Regions from separate parts of the Modestobacter sp. SYSU DS0511 genome, predicted to be linked through region 3. Evidence: riboswitches for the same ligand, from Rfam matches in the RefSeq annotation. Region 3 holds a riboswitch; each other region holds the start of a gene.
What was found. Region 3 has a riboswitch for cyclic di-AMP ahead of ACI783_RS00875 (LysM peptidoglycan-binding domain-containing protein). Riboswitches for the same ligand answer to the same signal wherever they lie in the genome.
Positions count from the first base shown of each region.

Region 1: another riboswitch for cyclic di-AMP. It lies ahead of ACI783_RS13655 (aggregation-promoting factor C-terminal-like domain-containing protein); the one in region 3 lies ahead of ACI783_RS00875 (LysM peptidoglycan-binding domain-containing protein).
Region 2: another riboswitch for cyclic di-AMP. It lies ahead of ACI783_RS16930 (C40 family peptidase); the one in region 3 lies ahead of ACI783_RS00875 (LysM peptidoglycan-binding domain-containing protein).
Region 4: another riboswitch for cyclic di-AMP. It lies ahead of ACI783_RS08525 (NlpC/P60 family protein); the one in region 3 lies ahead of ACI783_RS00875 (LysM peptidoglycan-binding domain-containing protein).

Region 1 covers NZ_JBJGZY010000026.1:6,091-11,081, forward strand. The annotation lists gene ACI783_RS13625 (pyruvate dehydrogenase) at 1-17, opposite strand, end outside; gene ACI783_RS13630 (hypothetical protein) at 96-242, opposite strand; gene ACI783_RS13635 (hypothetical protein) at 206-505, opposite strand; gene ACI783_RS13640 (cupin domain-containing protein) at 542-934, opposite strand; gene ACI783_RS13645 (universal stress protein) at 1,229-1,777, shown strand; gene ACI783_RS13650 (class I SAM-dependent methyltransferase) at 1,824-2,471, shown strand; cyclic di-AMP (ydaO/yuaA leader) riboswitch at 2,635-2,783, shown strand; gene ACI783_RS13655 (aggregation-promoting factor C-terminal-like domain-containing protein) at 2,799-3,734, shown strand; gene ACI783_RS13660 (YceI family protein) at 3,895-4,494, shown strand; gene mftD (pre-mycofactocin synthase MftD) at 4,671-4,991, shown strand, end outside.
Region 2 covers NZ_JBJGZY010000041.1:24,653-29,643, forward strand. The annotation lists gene ACI783_RS16920 (DUF4352 domain-containing protein) at 1-504, opposite strand, end outside; gene ACI783_RS16925 (DUF222 domain-containing protein) at 753-2,036, opposite strand; cyclic di-AMP (ydaO/yuaA leader) riboswitch at 2,458-2,602, shown strand; gene ACI783_RS16930 (C40 family peptidase) at 2,620-3,162, shown strand; gene ACI783_RS16935 (DUF2267 domain-containing protein) at 3,211-3,597, opposite strand; gene ACI783_RS16940 (FAD-binding oxidoreductase) at 3,669-4,109, opposite strand; gene ACI783_RS16945 (thiamine pyrophosphate-requiring protein) at 4,112-4,991, opposite strand, start outside.
Region 3 covers NZ_JBJGZY010000001.1:190,358-195,348, reverse strand. The annotation lists gene ACI783_RS00885 (hypothetical protein) at 1-240, shown strand, start outside; gene ACI783_RS00880 (hypothetical protein) at 623-1,414, opposite strand; gene ACI783_RS00875 (LysM peptidoglycan-binding domain-containing protein) at 2,150-3,004, opposite strand; cyclic di-AMP (ydaO/yuaA leader) riboswitch at 3,067-3,223, opposite strand; gene ACI783_RS00870 (ester cyclase) at 3,909-4,283, shown strand; gene ACI783_RS00865 (MFS transporter) at 4,326-4,991, opposite strand, start outside.
Region 4 covers NZ_JBJGZY010000013.1:16,589-21,579, reverse strand. The annotation lists gene ACI783_RS08535 (serine hydrolase domain-containing protein) at 1-682, opposite strand, end outside; gene ACI783_RS08530 (DUF3817 domain-containing protein) at 692-1,039, opposite strand; gene ACI783_RS08525 (NlpC/P60 family protein) at 1,218-2,342, opposite strand; cyclic di-AMP (ydaO/yuaA leader) riboswitch at 2,358-2,527, opposite strand; gene ACI783_RS08520 (GNAT family N-acetyltransferase) at 2,965-3,423, shown strand; gene ACI783_RS08515 (phytoene desaturase family protein) at 3,420-4,970, shown strand.

The DNA.
Region 1 (4,991 bases), on a different contig from region 3:
ACGGTCGGATGTGCCACGGGTGCTCCTCCAGACGGTGGGTCAGACGGCTGCCGTCGCACTCCTACCCGCGGTCGGCGAGCTGAACATGGCGCGGCTCAGTACTCCCCGGGCGGCGCGAAGCACTCCTCGGGCGGCGCGGAGTACTCCTCGGGCGGCGCGGAGCCGGCCAGCGCGTCGACCGCCGGGCAGGTGTCGGACGCCCCGGTCAGCGGCGTGAGGTAGCCGGTCGGCCCGTCGCGCACCCCGTCCCGGCGCCGATGATCGGCTCGTCGAGGCCCGGGGTGTCGGCGGGCGCGTCGGCCGGGGCGACGGCGGCCCACAACTCGGGCCGGAAGCCGACGACGACGTTCACGCCGCCGGTCGAGGAGAGCGGACCGGTCAGCCCGGCCACCCCGCGGACCAGGTCCGCCGCGGAGCGGCCGGGCGCCAGGTCGGGCGCCGGGTCGAGCTCCAAGTAGCAGTGCTCGGGCGTCCCGAGCGCGACGATGCCGGGCTGCGGGGCCACGGCCTCACTGTGCCCGACACCCCGCAGCCGAGGGCATCAGTCGTTCGACGGCGGCTCGTCCTTGCCGGCCTCCTCGAGCGCGTCGGCCTCCTCCTTCGTCTTGTGCACGGCCTTGTCCGCGTGCTCCGGCGGCCCGTAGACGGTGTAGAGCACCAGGGGGTTGACGCCGTCGTTGACGAAGTTGTGCTTCTTGCCGGCCGGCACGACCACCAGGTCGCCCTGCGCCACCTTCTTCTCCTGGCCGCCGACCTTGGCCTTCGCGGTGCCGCTGACGAAGGTCAGGATCTGGTCGACGTCGTGCACCTCCTCGCCGATCTCCCCACCCGGCGGGATCGTCATGATCACCAGCTGGGTGTGTTCGCCGGTCCACAGCACGCGGCGGAAGTCGGCACTCTGCTCGGCGACGGTGGCGATGGTGAAGTGCTCCATGGGCGCCGTTCCTCCGTTCCCTCGATCGACTGGCCGGCGCGCGCCGGCCTCGATGACGAGTCAAGAGCAGGTCCGCCGTCGGCGCGATCCGAAGCCCCCGCCGGAGCGCCGTCCCTCGTGGCGGACACCGCCGAACCGGACGCCGACGGCTGGCTGGGGGGGGCCGGTGCCGGCGTCGGCGGGTCCGGGACCTCCGGCCCTGTGCGGTCGGGGGTCCGGTGGTCCAGGCTGGGCGCGAGCAGCCCGGTCGTCGGTGAGGGTCATGGGACGGCAGGGCACGGACAGGAGGACACGGTGACCGAGCAGGACGGCACGCGGGACGCGCTCGCGGCGGAGGTCGACGAGGTGATGGGCAACGCTGCTGGGGACGCGGCGCCCGCGGAGTCGTCGACCGGGGCGGTCGGGGGCGGGGTCGTCGTCGGCCACGACGGCTCCGGGTGCGCCCAGGAGGCGCTCGTGTGGGCGGCCGGCCTGGCCGAGCGGGCCGGGTGGCCGCTGCACGTCGTCCGTGCCTGGCGGATCGCCACCGCGCCCCAGCCGGCCAGCTGGTCGCCGGGGTACGTCCCGCCGGTGAGCGACTACGAGAAGGCGGTTCAGGCCGACCTGGAGGCCGACGTCGTGGCGGCGCTCGGCCAGGACCGCGCTACGGGCGTCACCTGCCACGTCGCGCACACCGCACCGGTGAAGGCGCTCATCGCCGCCGCCCGGCAGGCCGATCTCCTGGTGGTGGGTGCCCGCGGCCGCGGTGGCTTCGCCGGCCTGCTGCTGGGCTCGACCAGCGACCAGGTCACCCGGCACGCGCCCTGCCCCGTCACCGTGGTCCGGAGCGACCGCGAGGACTGACCACCCCGGCGGGTCGCGGCCGGGCCCGTGGGTGTCCACTGTCCGGGTGCCCGCCCCCGATCGCGTCCCGCCGTCCTTCCTGCAGGCCCACACCCGGGTCGAGCGGCCCACCCTGGTGCCCGAGGTGCAGCTGCACGTCGCCGACGACGTCGTCGCCCTGTGGGAGGCGATGGAGACCGAGGCCGGCGGCGCCGGCCAGGACCCGCCGTTCTGGGCCGCGGCCTGGCCGGGCGGCCAGGCCCTGGCCCGGTACGTCCTGGACACGCCGGACCTCGTCGCCGGCAAGCGGGTGCTGGACCTCGGTGCCGGGAGCGGCCTGGTCGCCGTGGCTGCGCGGCTCGCCGGGGCGGCGCAGGTCGTCGCCAGCGACGTCGACCCGTACTCGCACGCCGCGGTCGCGCTCAACGCCGAGCTCAACGGGGTCACCGGCATCGAGGTGGTGGGCGACGTGCTGGGCGAGGACGGGCCGGACGTGGACGTCGTGCTGGCCGGCGACGTCTGCTACGACCGGGAGATGACCGCCCGGGTGCTGCCGTACCTGGGCACCCACTGGCTGCGCGGCGCCACCGTCCTGCTCGGGGACCCGGGCCGCGCCTACCTGCCGCAGGAAGGGCTGCTGCCGGCCGCCACCCACGACGTCCCGGACGCCGACGGCGGGGAGGTCCGCCGGACGACGGTCTGGCGCCTGCCCTGAGCCGCGTGCGACCGGTGCGGCCTGCGGGACGGATCACACCGCGCTGACCAGGGGCGCCGTGGCGCATCCCGACGAACTGCCGGCGGAGCATTGTCACGAGGTCGTAAAGCGCCTTACCGTGGACAGGTCCGGCCGGACGTCACGTCCCCACTCGGGGAGCCCGCGCCGGATGCCGCCGAGTCGCTGTCCGCAGCGATCCGGGGACCCACCGAAGCACTGGGGTGAATCCCGCCCGGGCACGTGCCCGGCCGGGTAGGGCGCCTTCCCGCCCGAATCCGTCAGCTAACCCGGTAGGCGGCCACGGAAGAGCCCGGAGCCCCCTCCTTCATGTCCCCACGCGCCACCCCGCACGACCACGCCGGCCACGACCTGCCGGCCGACGGAGAACTGCCCACCACGGTCCTCCCCGTCGCCGGGGAGGAGACCTCCCGCCGTGCCCGCCGCCTGGCGCCCCCGGCCGGCCTGCGCCGTCCGGCGATGTACCTGGCCGCCGCCGCGGTCGGCGCGGTCGTGGTGAACGTCGTCGTGAGCGGGCAGACCGGCGCGCAGGCCACGGCGGCGCCCGAGCCGGTGAGCATCGCCACCCAGCTGGGCCTCACCGCCCAGCACGCCAGCACCGTCGTCGCCGAGGGGCAGGTCGGCGACCGGCTCGGGGCGCTCGCGGCCGACCGCAGCCAGCGCCAGGAGGCCGAGGCCGCCGCCCAGCAGGCGCAGGCCGCCGCTGTCGCCGCGGAGGAAGCGCGGCTGGCCGAGGAGGCCCGGCTGGCCGAGGAGGCGCGGCTGGCCGAGGAGGCGCGGCTCGCGGAAGAGGCGCGCAAGGCTGAGGAGGCGCGCCAGGCCGAAGCGGCGCGCCAGGCCGAGGAGGCGCGCCAGGCCGAGCAGGCGGCTGCGGCTGCAGCCCCGCGGTCGCAGTCCGGCTCCCGGTCCTCCGGTGGCGGTGCGCCTGCCCCCGCCCCGGCCCCCGCCGCGCCGGCCGGCTCCTTCCAGAGCTACGCGCTGTCCCAGCTGAGCGGGGACGCCGGTCAGTTCTCCTGCCTGGAGAAGCTGTGGGGCAAGGAGAGCGGCTGGAACCCCAACGCGCAGAACCCGCGCAGCACCGCCTATGGGATCGCGCAGTTCCTGGACTCCACCTGGAAGGGCACCGGGATCGCCAAGACCTCCGACGGCTATCGTCAGATCGACGCGGGCCTGATCTACATCAACAACCGGTACGGCTCGCCGTGCGGCGCGTGGTCGCAGTCGCAGTCCGCCGGCTGGTACTGATCTGATCGACCTGCTCCTGAACGAACCAGCACCGACGAGGAGGGGCCGCTCGCACCGGGCGGCCCCTCCTCGCGTGCCCAGCACGTCACCGCCCTGCCCGAATGTCACCCCCATCGGTCAGGATCACCGGGTGGACCACCCCGACCAGGAGGGCTGAACCGTGGGCAAGCACCGGGCACCCGAGCCCGCGGCCTCGGACTTCGACGCCGCGACGGCCGCGTTGGCCGACGTGACCGGCGACTACGTCGTCGACGCCGCGCACACCCGCATCGGCGTGCGGGCGCGGCACGCGATGGTGACGACGGTGCGCGGCGCGTTCACCGAGTTCGCCGGCACCGCCCATCTCGACACCGCCGACCCGGGTGCCAGCACCGTGTCGTTGCGCATCCGCACCGCCAGCATCGACACCGGCGCCCCCGACCGCGACGCGCACCTGCGCTCGCCGGACTTCCTGGACGTCGAGCGGTTCCCGGAGATGCGCTTCGACTCGACCGCGGTGCGCCAGGTCGACGACGAGGTCTACCGGGTCACCGGCGACCTGACCATCAAGGACGTCACCCGCACCGTCGAGATCGACTTCACCCTGACCGGCTCGGCCCTGGACCCCTTCGGCAACACGCGGGTCGGCTTCGAGGGGGCGCTGGCGATCAAGCGCAGCGACTGGGAGCTCACCTGGAACGCGGTCCTGGAGACCGGTGGTGTCCTGGTCAGCGACCGGATCCAGGTGGAGTTCGACGTCTCGGCGATCCGGGCCGGCTGACCCGCCCTGTTCCCGCCCGCCGGGTCGCGCGCCGCGGCGGCCGGTGTCCGGGAGGCGGAAGGGTTGTGTCCCAGGCCACTTCACCCCGCTACGGTGGCACTGAGTGCCAGCGGCTGCGGCCGCGGGCAGCGGGGGACGACGGCGTCCTCCGGTCCGAGCAGCAGGGGAGTGCGCAGATGGCGAACGCGTGGTTCGAGACGGTGGCCGAGGCGCAGCGGCGGGCCAAGCGCCGGTTGCCGAAGGGCGTGTACGGGGCGCTGGTCGCCGGCTCCGAGCGCGGGCTGACCGTCGACGACAACCTGGCCGCCTTCGCCGAGCTGGGCTTCGCCCCGCACACCGCCGGGCTGGCCAACGGCCGGCAGACGGCCACTCGCGTCATGGGCCAGGACATCGCGCTGCCGGTGCTGATCAGCCCGACCGGGGTGCAGGCGGTGCACCCCGACGGCGAGGTCGCCGTCGCGCGGGCCGCGGCCGCCCGCGGCACCGCGATCGGGCTC
Region 2 (4,991 bases), on a different contig from region 3:
GTCATCCAGGTAGATGGCAGCCTCGCTGTCGGCGGAGAACTCCTGGCCCTGGGCGTTGAAGAGCTTGGCGTTGTCGCCGAAGAAGCTCTGCGCCTTGTCGCCGATGTTGGTGATGGCGACGTCGACGATGCAGAACTGGCCCTGCGCCGTGGTGTTCAGGTACTCGTTGCCGATCTCGGTCGTGCTGCAGTCGACGCCATTGACCACGAAGTTGAACTTGCCGTCGGCAGCTGGCTCGCCGATGCCGGGGTTGCCCGACTCCTCGACGGCGGCCTCCTCGGCGACAGGCTCCTCGACGTCCGCCGCAGCAGCGTCGTCGACCGGAGCCGCTGCGCCCGATGACGTGTCAGCGCTGGCCGTGGCGTCCCCGGTCTCCTTGTCACCTCCCATGTTGGCGCCGATCGCGATGACCACGATCACCGCCAGGACGATGAACCAGGCGCGCTTGTACAGCGGCTTCTTGCCCGTGGCCTGGGCCTTTTCCGGCGCCGGTGCGTCGGTCATGTCGTGCTCCCCGTTTGTCTATGGACGTTCCTTTTCGAAACTAAGCGGCGGAAAAGCCCGTTCACCGTCAGCGACTCGACCAAGAGAAGCGGGAAAACTGTCAGGAAGCGCCCATTCAGACCTCGGGTACCTCGTGCGCCACTCTCTGCTCGATCGAGCGCCGAGCCCGGCCGCCACCGAGGCATGCCACTCCCACGGGAAGCAGCACGGCCGCGAGTGACCGCGGTCGGATGTCGGTGGCGAGCAGGTCAGGTGAGCAGTGGGCCGATGAGGATCTCGGTGCCGTCGGGCCGGAAGGTGCGCCACCGGCCGTCGGGTTGCCGCTCGACCCGGAAGCCGTGGTGGACCTTCGTGTGATGCCGTTCGCACAGCAGAGCGGAGTTGGTCAACGACGTCTCGCCGCCGTGCAGCCAGTGGATCAGGTGGTGCACATCGCACCACCAGGTCGGGGCACCGCAGCCGGTGAACACACACCCCTTGTCCCGCCGTTCCACCGCCTTGCGGAGTCCGGGGGTGACGACCCGGTGGTTCCGCCCCAGGTCCAGCGGGGTGCCGTCGGGGCCCATCACGATCCGGGAGATGCTCCCGTCGCAGGCCAGCCAGCGGGCACGGGCGGCGGAGATGCTGGCACCGAACCCGGTCTGCGCGGCGCCGGGGCCAGTGGCCGGATCGACTGCATCGTCCAGGTCCAGCTGCAGCACCACGTGCGGCTTCACCGTCCGCAGCGTCGGCAGGCCACCGGAGGCGAGCTGGTTGTCGCAGAGCTGCACGAACGCATCAGCCTGCTGCTGCGCGCGGGTGCGGGTGTCGCCCTTGGGCCGGTTGGCCTGCACGATCGACTCGATCGCCGCCTGCAGCTTCTCCCCACCCACCGCGTCCAGGTCGAACCGGCCGGTGACGCTGCCGTCAGCGTGCTTGGCCATCGACAGCCGCCGCCCCTCCGTGGGGTCAGGCTCGGGCCCGTCGGGGTCCAGCGCCTCGATGAACGCCCGCACCGCCACCCCGAGCGAGGCGTGCGGCGCCTCCCGAGCCACATCCGCCCACGCGGTGTCGAACGCGCCCAGGTCGATCCCCTGCTCCTGAGCACGCGCCCGCTCCGGTTCCCCCACCGCGCTCGCCACGACGTCGACCTGCGCGGCGGTGACCTCCCCGGCAGCGAACCCCGCAGCCAGCGCCGGCAGGTGCTCCAACACCCGGCCGGCCCGCACCACCCGCGACGCCTCGCCCGCCGACAACCACCGGTGCCCGATCAGCCACGACCGCATCGACGCCAACCCGTCGCGCTCGACGGCCTGCGCGAGCTCGGCATGCCGCACCGTGCGGGCCAGCTCCGCCGCCACCCGGTTCTGCAGCCGCACCAGCTCGCCCACCCTGTCCAGCAGCTCACCATCGCCGAACGCGTGCAGGTCCTCGGCCGCCAGCGCGTCCAACGCCGACTGCAACGGCGACCCGAACAGCCCCTCCAGGTCATCCGGGGACAGCTCCGCGACCACGTTCGGCGCAAGGGGGTCCAGCGTCATCGAGTCGCTCACGGACACCTCCCCGTCATTCGAACGTACGTTCGAATACTACTGCGATCGGCGCCTCACCACCACCCGAACCAGCAGGTCAAACGCCTGTCCACAGGTCAGACAACCCCCTTGACGGCAGCGGCCCGACCGCTCACGACCGAGCCATCTCCCAAGGGTCGGGCCGTTCGCCAGCTGGTTAGGTCGTGAACACGAAGCGTCGTCACGCGCCGTCCATTCATCAGTTCGCAACGTCCCGAGACACGCCGGGGACAGCTTCACGTTTGCCACGGTCACGACGGCGAGTCGCAGTCGGAGACCGTCCGGATCCGGCCGACGACGGCGGCTGCGGACCACCAGATCGCCACCTAGCGTCGTCGCGGCCGACCGGGTCCGACCGTCACCGCACCTGGTGACACCCGGACGGCACCGCCGAACCGGACGTCGGCCGCGCATGCTGCAGCCGTCGCCCGGACCGGGGACCCACCGCAGTTCTGGGGTGAAGCTCGGCCGCACGCACGTGTGGCCGTGCCGGGCGAGTTCCCCGCCCGAACCCGTCAGCTAACTCGGTAGGCGGTTGAGGAGAACAAGGAGAACTCGTCGTTCCATGACGGCCCTGCGCACCACCTCTGCTCGTCGTTCCACCCGCTCGGCGGCCAAGGGCGCGCTGATCGCGTTGCTCACCGGCGCCGGCGTGGTGCTCACCCCGCTCGCCGCCCAGGCCAACGCCGGGGGCGCCGCCCCGCCGGCCCCGGCCCCGGCTCCGATCGCCGCGCCGGTCGCGGCCGCGGCCGCACCGACCTCCGCCGCCCAGGTGGTCATCGACACCGCGATGGCCCAGCTCGGCAAGGCCTACGTGTGGGCCGGGGCCGGTCCGAACGTCTACGACTGCTCGGGCCTGACCCAGTTCGCCTTCCGGGCGGCCGGCGTCGACCTGCCGCACTCGTCGCGGATGCAGTCCACGATGGGCGTGCACGTCGACCGGGCGCACCTGCAGCCCGGTGACCTGGTCTTCTACTACTCCCCCGTCGGGCACGTGGGCATCTACCTGGGCGACGGGCTGATGGTCCACGCCCCCAGCGCCGGTGACGTGGTCCGCGTCGCCAGCATCGACATGTGGGGCTACAACACCGCGCGTCGGCTGGTCTGAGTTCCGCCCCTCCGGGTCGCCACGGCGACCCGGAGGGGCGGCAGGCCGTCAGTGGTGCGCGTTCTCGGTGTGCGTGAGGTCGCCGTAGTCGTCGGGGAGCTGGTCGAGCACGTGCAGGTACTCGGCGCCCACCGCCTCGCGGAGCCCGGCGGTGACCGCACGCGCGTGCTGCCGCGCCTGCTCCGGGGTGCAGCCCTGCCCCTCGAGTTCGGCGACACGGCCGTAGAACTCGGTCAGGCCGAAGCGCTCGACCGACCCGTCGGTGGGCATCGCCGAGGCGAGCTCGGGCGGCAGCTGGGCGGCCAGGTCCTTCGCCTCGGTCGACAACCGCTGCCCGAGCACGGTCAGGGTGGCCCGGACGGCCTGCTCGGCGTGCTCGTGATCGGGGATCCGGGCCGACTGCTGCACCGCGGACACGAACTCCTGCGTCTTCATCTCGTCCTCCCGTCTGTCGTTCCTGCTGGTCCGGAGCGCGCTCGTCGCGCGTCCGGTCTCGGGTCCGGCGGTCAGCCGACCCGGAGGTCGTCGAGCTCACCGGCGCGCAGGGTCAGCCCCAGGCCGGGCTCCACCACGCACCGGCGTCCGTCGATGTCGAGGGACTCCAGCCGGTGGCAGTACCGGCTCCAGTCCAGGACGACGGCGGCGTTCGTCGTCTGCCCGGACAGGCTGGTGCCGCCGCCCCGGGACAGCAACGGGACGCCGTGTTCCCGGCAGACCGCCGCGGCCTCGACGGCGGCGTCGACCGTGCGCGGTTCGACCACGCCCAGCGGCGGGACCCGGTAGTTGGACGCGTCGGTCGAGTAGGCAGCGCGGGTGCCGGCGTCGAACCGGACCTCGCCGTCGACGCGCCGGCGCAGGTCAGCGTCCAGCGCCGACACGTCGACCCGGGAGTCGTCCGCCCCGTCCCACGGCCGGACGGTCGGCGATGGGAGGTGTGCGGTCGACATGGTCAGCTCCGGTTGGGCAGGAACTCCTGCATCTTGTTCTTGGTGCCCTGCTTGACCACGCCCCAGGCGTCCTCGTCGCCCTTGAGCAGCGACTTCGCGGTGTCGGTCATCTGCTCGAGCGTCGCGTGCGGCGGGATCGGCGGAACGTCGGCGTCGACGTGCACGTCGAGCAGCGCCGGCCGGCCGGCAGCCAGCGCACAGTCCCAGGCCGGGCCGACCTGCTCCGGGTCGTCGACCGTGATCGCCTCGAAGCCCAGCCCGGCGGCGAAGTCGGCGTAGGAGACCTCGGGCAGCGTCTGCGAGTCGGCGAACTTCGGCGCCCCGCCCATCGCCCGCATCTCCCAGGTGACCTGGTTGAGGTCGTTGTTGTGCAGCACCGCGACCACCAGGCGCGGGTCGCGCCACTCCTGCCAGTAGTGGGCGATCGTGAGCAGCTCGGCCAGGCCGTTCATCTGCATGGCGCCGTCACCGGCGAAGGCGATGACCGGTCGGTCGGGGTGGCCGAACTTGGCGCCGATTCCGTACGGCACGCCCGGGCCCATGGTGGCCAGGGTGCCGGACAGTGAGCCGCGGTTGTCCGGGCCGAAGCGCAGGTGCCGGGCGTACCAGTTGGCGGCGGAGCCGGAGTCGGCGGTGATGATGGCGTTGCCGGGCAGCCGGCCGTTCAGCTCGGAGAACAGCCGCATCGGGTTGACCGGATCGGCGTCGGTGTTCGCCCGCTTCTCCATGATCTCCCACCAGCGGCGGATGCCGTCCTCGATGCCCTCGCGCCAGGACCGGTCCTGCTTGCGCTCCAGCAGCGGGATGAGCGCGCGCAGCGTGGTGGCCGCATCGCCGACGAGGTTGAGCTCGTACGGGTACCGCATCCCGATGAACTTGGCG
Region 3 (4,991 bases):
GTCCCCAGCGATGACGGGCTCTACCACGTCTCCAGCCGGCAGGTCTTCCTGTGGCCCTACGACGAGCAGGCCCGCCTGGCCGGCGAGCACCTCTACGAGGACAAGACGAGCCTGCAGATCGAGGAGGTGGACCCGGCGGAGGCGATCACGCCGGCCCGGGTCCGGGAGATCCACCGCGAGCTGCTGAGCGAGCTCGAGTCCCAGCGCGGCGAGAACTTCTGGGTCCTCGGCCGCGCCTGATCGGATGGCGGAGGCTCCGCGACGACGTCTCGGCGCTGCCGGGTCGTGCGCTGGGAGCGTGCGAGCCGGTGCAGACCGACGCCTGCGCGCTGGGCACCACTCAGCTGCGTCAGGGCGGTCAGGCTCCGGCCAGGGACGGGCGCAGGGCGCTCCGCGACCTGCGGAGGGCCCGGCGTCGTTCTGTGCGGTGGGCGCTGAAGCGTGGGACGTCGTCACGTGCTGGAAGTGGGAGAACGCCGCCAGCGAGATGCCCGCGGCCCAGGACGGAGCGGCTGTCCGTCAGCACCCAGCGGCGCCGGGACGACGAGCCGGCCAACTCGCCGGGCCGCCACGTCCAGTGACCGGCTGAGCTGCTGCGCGAGCCAGGCCTCGGGCGGCCCGCTCAGCGTTCCACCGGGTGGGCTCGGTCCTCGTCCTCGGCGAGCTCCTGCGGCACCACTGCGGCCAGGCACCGCCGAATGCCCTCGACGATGCTGCTGGCGGTGAAGAGATCGTCCTCGGTCTCCCGCCGAGCCGCCCGGAGCTCGTCGACCAACCGGTGCAGGGCCTCGTAGCCCTTCCGGGTGTCCTCTGGGTCCGCGCTCGGACCGCTCATGCTGCGCAGCACCTCGCCCAGCTGGGCCAGAGCCGCAGCCGCCGGCCGGCGGAGGGAGGGGCCCAGCGCCACCCGGTCGTTCTCGGCGACCTCCGTGTCGGCGATCAGCTGGGTCAGGTCCTCGATCAGGAGGGCCAGGCCCTCCAGAGCACGCGCCTGCGCGTAGAGCCGGTCGGCGTCCGACTGGTACCTCCTCACCCGTCGGTTGCCGCGCCGGGCCTCGCCGGCCTGCTGGACCGCCGAGCGCATCTGGTCGAGGACCGGGTCGACCGCACGCATCCGGTCGCGCCACTCGTGCCGGCTCGGCGGGTGGTCCCGCTGCAGCCCGTCGGCGAGGTCGGCGAGCTGCCCCGCCAGCGTCTCCCGCAGCCGGTGCATCTCCGTCTGGGCCGGGCCGAGAGGGACGGGCGGGAAGGCCACGGTCACCCCCAGCCCCACCAGGGCGCCCAGCAGCACCAGACCGACGAGCGCGAGGACGTACCCGGTCGGGTCGTTCCCCCCGAAGACCAGCGCGAACAAGGCCGTGGTCGGGACCCAGCTGCCGGCGTTGCCCAGCCGCCGCCACGTCCCGAGCAGCATGCCGACCCTACCGCAACGGAGAGTGCGACCACGTCGGGCATCGGGAGCTCGGTCAGCACCATCCCGAGCACCCCGCCCACGACGAGCGCCAGCGTCACCTCCGCCGACTCGCGGACCGATCCGGCCAGCGTCACCGCGGACGTGACCACGGCTCCGAGGGGGGCGTAGAAGGGGTAGTCGGCGAGCGGCTCCGGGAGGGGGTGGCCAGCGCCCACGCGAGCGCGGCCGCCACGGCCGTCTTCAGCCCCAGCACCAGGCGCGGATGCCGGTCCCAGAAGCGCAGTGGCGCCGTGGGCCCGTCGGCAGGGCCGCCGCCTGCTCGTGTGCTCGGCATCGGGCCATCCTCGCCGATGCGCTCCCACCGACGTCCGGGACGCACATCGGGCGTCGGGACGGTGCGACCGCGGGTCTCGACCATCGTGCGCGAGGGCCACCCGCCGGGTGCGTCCACGCGCGCCGGGCGGCCTCCGGGCGCGGCGCGCCGGAGCGACGTCGTCGGCGGTCATCCCGGGGTGCTGAGCGGGCACGCGCTCTGCGGGGGCTGCTACGGCGCGGGCCGCAACCGGGTGCCGAGCCCGGGAGAGCGCCGGCCGGGTCCTCGCATCACCCGCGCAGCCGGTCCCACCGCGGGGACCGTCAGCCGGGCGCCGGGTCGGACGAACGCCCCTGCCCGGTCACAGCCGGGCAGGGGCGCCTCGTCGACGGTCCGGCCTCAGCGGGCCACCACGGCGGGTGTCAGCCGGGCAGGAACGACACGTGCGGGTGGTCCATGTGGTTGGCGGTGGGCGACCCCCGGTCCGCCATGCCCTGCCACGTGCCCGTACGGACCTGGTAGATCCGCTGCTGCCAGATCACGTACTCGACCCGGAACCGGGCGGCGTTGTCGATGACGTACTGGGTGACGGCGTCTCCCTTGGCCTGGTCCGTGTGGACCATGAAGTCGGCCGCGAGGTCCTGCGTCGGGCTGTGGCCGGGCCGGGTCACGACCGTCCCGACGCCGAACCGCTCGGCGACCTCCTGGACGACGGGGCGGACGTGCGGAGCCCACACGTCGTACGCGCCCGCACTCGCCGCCGGAGCCGCGGGAGCCGCGGGAGCGGCTGGGGCGGCACGGTCGGCACTCCGACTGGCCGGCCGCTCCGCGATACGAGGCGCCGCGGCAGCCACCGCGCCGCCGAACGCGAGTCGCTGACCGACCCGCAGGGTGTTCGGGTCCGCGCCGATGACCTCCCGGTTGAGCGCGTACGCCTGCTGCCAGGTGATTCCGTGGGCGGCCGCGATCCTGCCGAGCGTGTCGCCCGCCCGGACGACGTACTCCCCCGACGCGCTCTGCGGGGTCACGGCCGGAGCCGCGGGTGCCGCACCGGTGCCGCCGATGGTGAGCACCTGACCGACGCGCAGGCGGTTCGGGTCGGCGCCGACTCTGCCGGCGTTGTCCGCGTAGATGGTCTGCCACGTGGTGCCGTGGGCCGCGGCGAGGGTGCTGAGGGTGTCGCCAGGAGCGACCGTGTGCTCCGCGGCGTGCGCCGGGGCGGCCACCGCGAGGGGGACGGCCACTGCTGCCACGACCGTCAGGGCGGGACGGGTCACGGACGCCATGCTCGGGCGCCGGGTGGGACGGAGGTTCCGTCCCGGGTGTCGCTGTGCCATGGATGTGCGCCTCTCACCGCCTGCGGAGTTAGCTGTCGGGTTCGGGCGAGAGCTGCCCGGCCGCGGATGCGGCTTCACCCCAGGGCCCGGAGGCCCGGTGCTGCGAGGTGGGTCCCCCGCGCCTGCCCGTCGTGTCGTCTGGTCCGGTGACGGTGGGCAGGTTCGGCGGGCCGCCATCCGGGGTCCTCCGCATTCGGTGGACGAGCGCACGGTAGGCAGACGGCGATCGGCCACGGCAGTCCCCCGGTCGCCTCCACCGGGCTCTGGAACGGGGAGGGCCGCAAGGCCGCCGACGTACCTCCTCGGCGGCCGCCGGACGCGCCTGGCCTGCGCTTTCCGCCGCTCGCGACCTGCCCGCACGCCAGCGGTGGGCACCGGCGCGGCGCTGGCCGCTCACGGGTTTGGTTGCAGACTCGACCTACTTTCCGTCGGTATGTCGTGACCCACCGCAGTCACTCGGCGCGCGTGCCACGGCGACCTCGGCGGGCGTCGGCGGCGGTCGGTCCAGGTGCCCGGCCACCGGCGGGGAGACGGGAACGGCCCCGGCCGTCCTCCTCGGGAAGGAGGTCGGCCGGGGCCGTCCGGGCCGCTCGGCGGCGGGGCGCGGTCGCCGGATCGGCGATCAGGCCCGCCGACCGCCGGTGAAGCGGCTCAGCAGTCGCTTGAGCAGGTTGGCCTTGATGAGTCCGGAGATGAGGCCCATGTCCGTTTCCCCTCCAGTAGGTCGACGCTCTCCGGGCACTACCCGCCGCGGCCGCGGACATCAGGTCCGGGCCGAACGAGCGGGACGTCTCCGCCGGGAGCGACTGCGCCTTCCGCCGCGCGGCGGCCCTAGCATCGCCCCGTGGACCAGCAGGCACTGATGTCGATCGTCCAGCGCTACTGGGACGGGCTGTGGAACCGGCGCGACCTGACGGTGATCGACGAGCTCATCGCCGAGCCCTACGTGCGGCACTCCTCGGCCGGTACCCGGTCGCTGACCCGTGCCCAGTTCAAGCGCGAGGTGCGCGAGTCCTGGCAACTGCTGCACGACCCCGCGACCACCGTCGACGACCAGGTGACCGCCGAGGACCGGATCTGGACGCGGGCCACCACCACCGGCCTCAACCTGGACACCGGGCAGACGTCGGTGGTCACCTGGCTGGTGGTGCACCGGGTCGCCGACGGCCAGATCGCCGAGTCGTGGAGCGCCACCCTGCCCGGCGTCGACTGGCGCTGACCCCGCGCCCGGCGCGGACCGGGACTCCGGCGCGCCGGGAGCTCAGCCCAGGTCGCGCAGCCGGTTCGCGCCGGCCATCCGGCGCCGGCTGAGGACCGCGTACAGGGCGACGAAGGCGAGCACGCCGGCGCCCATCCCGATCAGCGTCCACCGCAGGCCGATGAGGTCGGCGAGCAGGCCCAGCGGGAGTGCGGCGATGCCGAACGCGCTGAAGCTGAGCATGATCAGCCCCTGCACCCGCCCGTGGTACTCCATGTCCGACAGGGCGATGAGCTGCGACTGGTTGGTGGTCTGGAAGCCGAGCATCGACGCGCCGACGGCGAGGAGCACGACCACTGCGACGTAGGCGTTGGGCGCGATCGCCAGCGCGCAGATGGCGAGGCCGAAGACGGCGCCGGACCCCACCAGGACCCGGGTCTGCCGCACCCACGAGGTGCGCCGGCCCAGCAGCAGGCCCGCCGCGACCCCGCCGACCGCGGACGTCGCTGCCAGCACGCCGTAGCCGACCGAGCCGAGGCCGAACAGGTCGCTGGAGATGGTCGGCATGAACGCCAGGTACGGCAGCCCCATCATGGCGACGCCGATGCCGCACCACACCAGGGCGCTGAGCTCGGGGTGCCGCCGGACGTAGCGCACCCCGTCGGCGAGCTCCCCGAGCGGGGAGCGTCCGGAGGCATCCCCCCGCCGCCGCCCGGCGGGGAGGGCGGT
Region 4 (4,991 bases), on a different contig from region 3:
CGGCCAGCGTGGCCCACAGCTGACCGGCCGCGGCCATCACCCCGGCGTCGTGCTCGGGTTCGGGCAGCACGACGTCGGCCCACGGGTGCACCGCGTGGCCCTGGGCGGCAGCGCCGCTGGGACGCGGGGTGGTGCGGGTCATGCCCAGGGGCAGCAGCACCTCGTCCCGGACGACGTCCGCCCACGGCCGGCCGCGGTGCCGGGCGACCAGCTCACCGAGCAGGCCGAAGCCGAGGTTGGAGTAGTGGAACCGCCGGGCGGCGCCGAGCACCACGTCGTCGTCGCTGAGCGGCAACTCGGCCAGCGATCCGCCGGGTACGCGCTCCCACCAGCCGCCCGGGCTCTCCGACCCCGCCCCGGCCAGGTGGGAGAGGAGCTGACCGACCGTGCGGTCACCCAGCGGGGTGCCCGGCAGGTGCTCGTCCAGCAGGTCGTCAAGGCCCAGGACGCCCTCGTCGCGCAGCCGCATCACCACCAGGGCGGTGACCGTCTTGCTGATCGAGCCGAGCCGGTACTGGACGTCGGTGTGCGGGTCGGCGACGTCCCCCCGCCCGGCCGACCAGGCGAGCCCGCCGCCCCGGACGACGCCGGCGACCAGGCTGGGGGCCCGTCCGTCGCGCTGCACGCGGGCGGTGCGGGCCAGCAGGGTGCGGGCGGTGGAGGGCAGCACTGGCTCGGCCATGCCGGGAGGCTAGCCAGCCCGGACGGCTGCGGTCTCCCCCACCGGCAGCCGGCCGGTGCGGCGGGCCCAGTGCTCGAACCAGAGGGTCACCAGCGGCGGCACCGAGGCGGCCAGCGCGAGGACGGTGGTGCCGAGGGACCAGCCGAGCACCCGCCAGGCGACGAGCGTCACCGCGACGTAGGCGATGAAGACCGCACCGTGCACCGGGCCGAACACCTGGACGCCGACCTCGGAGGTCTTCGGCACGTACTTGACGAACATCCCGGCGAGGAGCAGCACCCAGGACACCGCCTCGGCGACGGCGACGACGCGGAACGTGCGGGCGACGGGGGCGGGGGCGAGCAGTCGGGCAGCCACGACCGGGGACAACGAACCACCGGTGCCGCAGTCTCCCGGATGTGATGAAGACCCTCCTCCCCACCCTTCGCGAGCTCAGGGCGGGACCCGGGAGGGGCCATTGCACGACGCGGAGACGCCGGTGCCCCGGCCGCCGAGAGGCGACCGGGGCACCGGTGTTCGTGCTGGAGCGCTGGCGTCAGCCGGCGATGCGGCGCATCGCGGTGATCGGGCTGACCGCGTCGATGCTGGCGACCTTGACGACGTCGCCGGAGGTCGGCGCGTGCACCATCTGGCCGTTGCCGATGTAGATGCCGATGTGGCTGACCGGGCTGCGGAAGGCGATGAGGTCGCCCGGCTGCAGCTCTCCGCGGGAGACCGCACGACCCATGCTCGCCTGGGCCCGGCTGGAGTGCGGCAGGGAGATGCCGGCGGCGGCGTAGGCGTACTGCACCAGACCGGAGCAGTCGAACGACCCCGGGCCGGCGGCGGCCCAGACGTAGGGCTTGCCCTGCTGGGCCATGGCGGTGCTGACCGCGGTCGCCGCGGCACCGCTGGAGGCGACGACCGGGGCGGACGGGGCCTGGGCGGCCGGGGCTGCGGCGCGGGCGGCGTTGCCGCCCCCACCCGACCCGGAGCCGGAGCCCGATGCCTGCTCGGCCGCGGCGGCCTCAGCGGCGTGCCGCCGCTCGGCCTCGGCCCGGGAGGCGGCCTGCTCCGCGGCGGAGAGCCGCTCGTACATCGCCTGGTACTCGGCGATCTGCTTGTTCAGGTCGGTGCGCTGCTGCTCGACCCGGTCCAGCTGGGCCTGTGCCTCGGTGGCGGCGGCCTCGGCCGCGGCCTGGGCCTCGGTGGCCTGCTCGTCGGCCGCGACGGCCTCGCCCAGGATCCCGTTGTTGTGGTCGGCGATGGAGCCCAGCGTGCCGACGCGGTCCATCAGCTCGTCGGCGGACTCGCTGGTGAGCATCGCCTGCAGGGTGCTCAGCTGGTCGCCGGTGTAGGCGCTGCGGGCGACCTCCCGGACCCGGTCACGGGCGCCGGCCAGGGCGGCCTCGGCGGCCTCGACCTGGGCGGCGGCGGCGTCGACCTCGGCCTGCGTGGCCTCGAGCTCGACGCGGGCGTGGTTGAACTGCTCGGTGACGACCTCGAGGTCGTGCGCGCGCTCGGCGACCAGCGTGGCCGCCTCGGCGGAGGTGGTGGGCTCGGCCGCGGCGGGCGCGGGAGCCAGCAGGGTGGTGGCGACGAGCGCCCCGGCGGCGAAGAAGGTGACGACGGCCCGGCGGGAAGTGGACCCGCGGCGGGCAGGGTTGAGCGAACTCGCCATGTTCGGCGGGTGGTCCTTTCTTCCAACGTGCCGCCTACCGAGTTAGCTGACGGGTTCGGATGGGAAGACACCCGGCACGTGCGGTCCGATCGGGCCGCTCAGTGCTTCACCCCAGTGCTGCGGTGGGTCCCCGGTCCCCTGGCCCGCCGGAGTGCACGGGCCGCGGAGTTCGGCGGCGGTCTGGTCGGTCGCCACCGAGAGGTGGCTGAGGTGCCCGTCCGGACCGTCGCCCACCGTAAGGGCGTTATGGGCTCGTGACAAAGGTCCTTTGCGATTTTGTTGAGAAACTCCGTGGGTGTGCTGCGACACGCTCACCGAGCGTGACTGGCGCGCCGGGCCTGTGGGTCACCGCCGCCCACGGCCCCCCACCTCACCCGCGCCCGGGACGCCGACACGCGACCTGAACTGGGCGCCTGCATCCCGCACCGGACGGCGCGGTCGCCGGTCTCGAACCGCGCCCCTCAGCACCTTGCCGACCCCTTCCCGTCACGCTCCGCCAGCGGCTCCACACCCCGCGCCGCCACCGCATCAGGGGCTGGGTACTCCCCCGGCGTGGCGGTCGCCGGCCCTGGCCCGGGGACCTGGTAGAGGGAGCCGGAGCACGGCGCGCCAGGATGACCGGGTGCCGACCCTCGCCACCGCCCCCTGGGACGACCCGGACGTCGTCGCGCTGACCGCCGCCCAGCAGGTCGAGCTGCGCGCCCGCTACGACGGCGCCGGCGAACCCGGGGTGCCCCCGTCCGCCGCCGACGTCGCGGTGGTGCTGCTCGCCCGCGACGACGACGGCACCCCGATCGGCTGCGGCGCGCTGCGCCCGCTGGGGCCGGACGAGGCGGAGATCAAGCGGATGTACGTCGTCCCCGGCGCCCGTGGGCGAGGGGTGTCCAGGCTGCTGCTCGCCGGGCTGGAGACCGAGGCGGTGACCCGCGGGTGGACGACGGTGCGGCTGGAGACCGGCGTCCGGCAGCCGGAGGCGATCGCGCTGTACCGGTCGACGGGCTACCGGCCGGTCGAGGCGTTCGGGCACTACGTCGGCGCCGACGACCCGCACGCGGTCTTCCTCGCCCGGGAGCTGGCGTGAGCACCGCGGCCCGCTACGACGCGGTCGTCGTCGGGGGTGGGCACAACGGGCTGGTCGCCGCCGCCTACCTGGCGCGCGCCGGGTGGTCGGTGCTCGTGCTCGAGCAGCGGGACGTGCTCGGCGGCGCCGCCATCAGCCAGCACGTGTTCCCCGGCGTCGACGTCCGGCTCTCGGCGTACTCCTACCTGGTCAGCCTGCTGCCCGACCGGATCGTCACCGACCTGGGCCTGCCGCTGGACCTGCGGGACCGCGCGGTCGCGTCCTGGACGCCGCTGCGCCGCCACGGCCGGCACCGGAGCCTGCTGGTCGAGCGGGACGAGGGGCCGGCGACGGCGGCGTCCTTCCGCGCGCTCACCGGCGGGGACGCCGAGCTGGCCGGCTGGCAGCGGTTCTACGGCCGGCTGGCCACCCTGGCCGAGGACCTGGCGCCCACGTTCACCGAGCCGCTGCCCAGCGAGGCGGAGCTCGCCGGCCGGCTGCGCGACCCGGGCATCTGGCGCGACCTGCGCGAGCGTCCGCTGGCCGACGTCGTCGCCGACCACCTGTCCGACGACGACGTGCGCGGCATCGTCCTCACCGACGGCCTGATCGGCACCTTCGCCGACGTGCACGCGGCCGACGGGCTGGCCGGGCGCTGCTTCCTCTACCACCTGGTCGGCAACGGCACCGGCCGCTGGCGGGTGCCGGTGGGCGGCATGGGCGCGGTCAGCGGCGCGATCGCCACCGCCGCCCGCGCGGCGGGCGCCCGGCTGGTCACCCGGGCCACCGCCACCGCGATCGAGGCCCGCGCCGACGGGGTCACGGTGCACTGGACCGACGACGAGGGGACGGCGCACGCGGCCGACGCCGGGCACGTGGTGGGCGGCGCCGCGCCGGCCGTGCTCGACGAGCTGCTCGGCGCGCCGGCCACGCCACGGCCCTCGGGCTCGCAGCTCAAGGTCAACATGGTGCTGCGGCGGCTGCCCGGGCTGCGCTCCGGGGACGACCCGCACCGGGTGTTCAGCGGGACCGTGCACGTCGACGAGTCCGCGTCGGCCATCGACGCCGCCTACGCCCAGGCCGCCGCCGGGCGGCTGCCCGACGTCGTCCCGTTCGAGGTGTACTGCCACTCGCTGACCGACCCGTCGATCACCGGGGCGACCGGGCTGCACACGCTGACCCTCTTCGGGCTGCACACCCCGGCCGAGCTCTACGCGACCGACCCGGTGGGCACCCGCGAGGAGGCGGTGCGCCGGGTGGTCGCGCAGCTCGACGACCACCTCACCGAACCGCTGGCCGACTGCCTGGCCACCGACGCCGAGGGCCGGCCGTGCCTGCAGGCGGCCTCACCCCTGGACGTCGAGGCCGCGCTGGCGATGCCGGGCGGGCACATCTTCCACGGCGACCTCTCCTGGCCGGTGGCCACCGACCCGGAGCAGGCCGGCACCTGGGGCGTGGCGACGGCGCACCCGCGGGTGGTCGCGGCGTCGTCCGGGGGCACCGTGCGCGGCGGTGCGGTCAGCGGGCTGGGCGGCTTCGCCGCGGCCCAGCACCTGCTCGGGCGGTGACCGTCCCGGATCCGTGCGTGA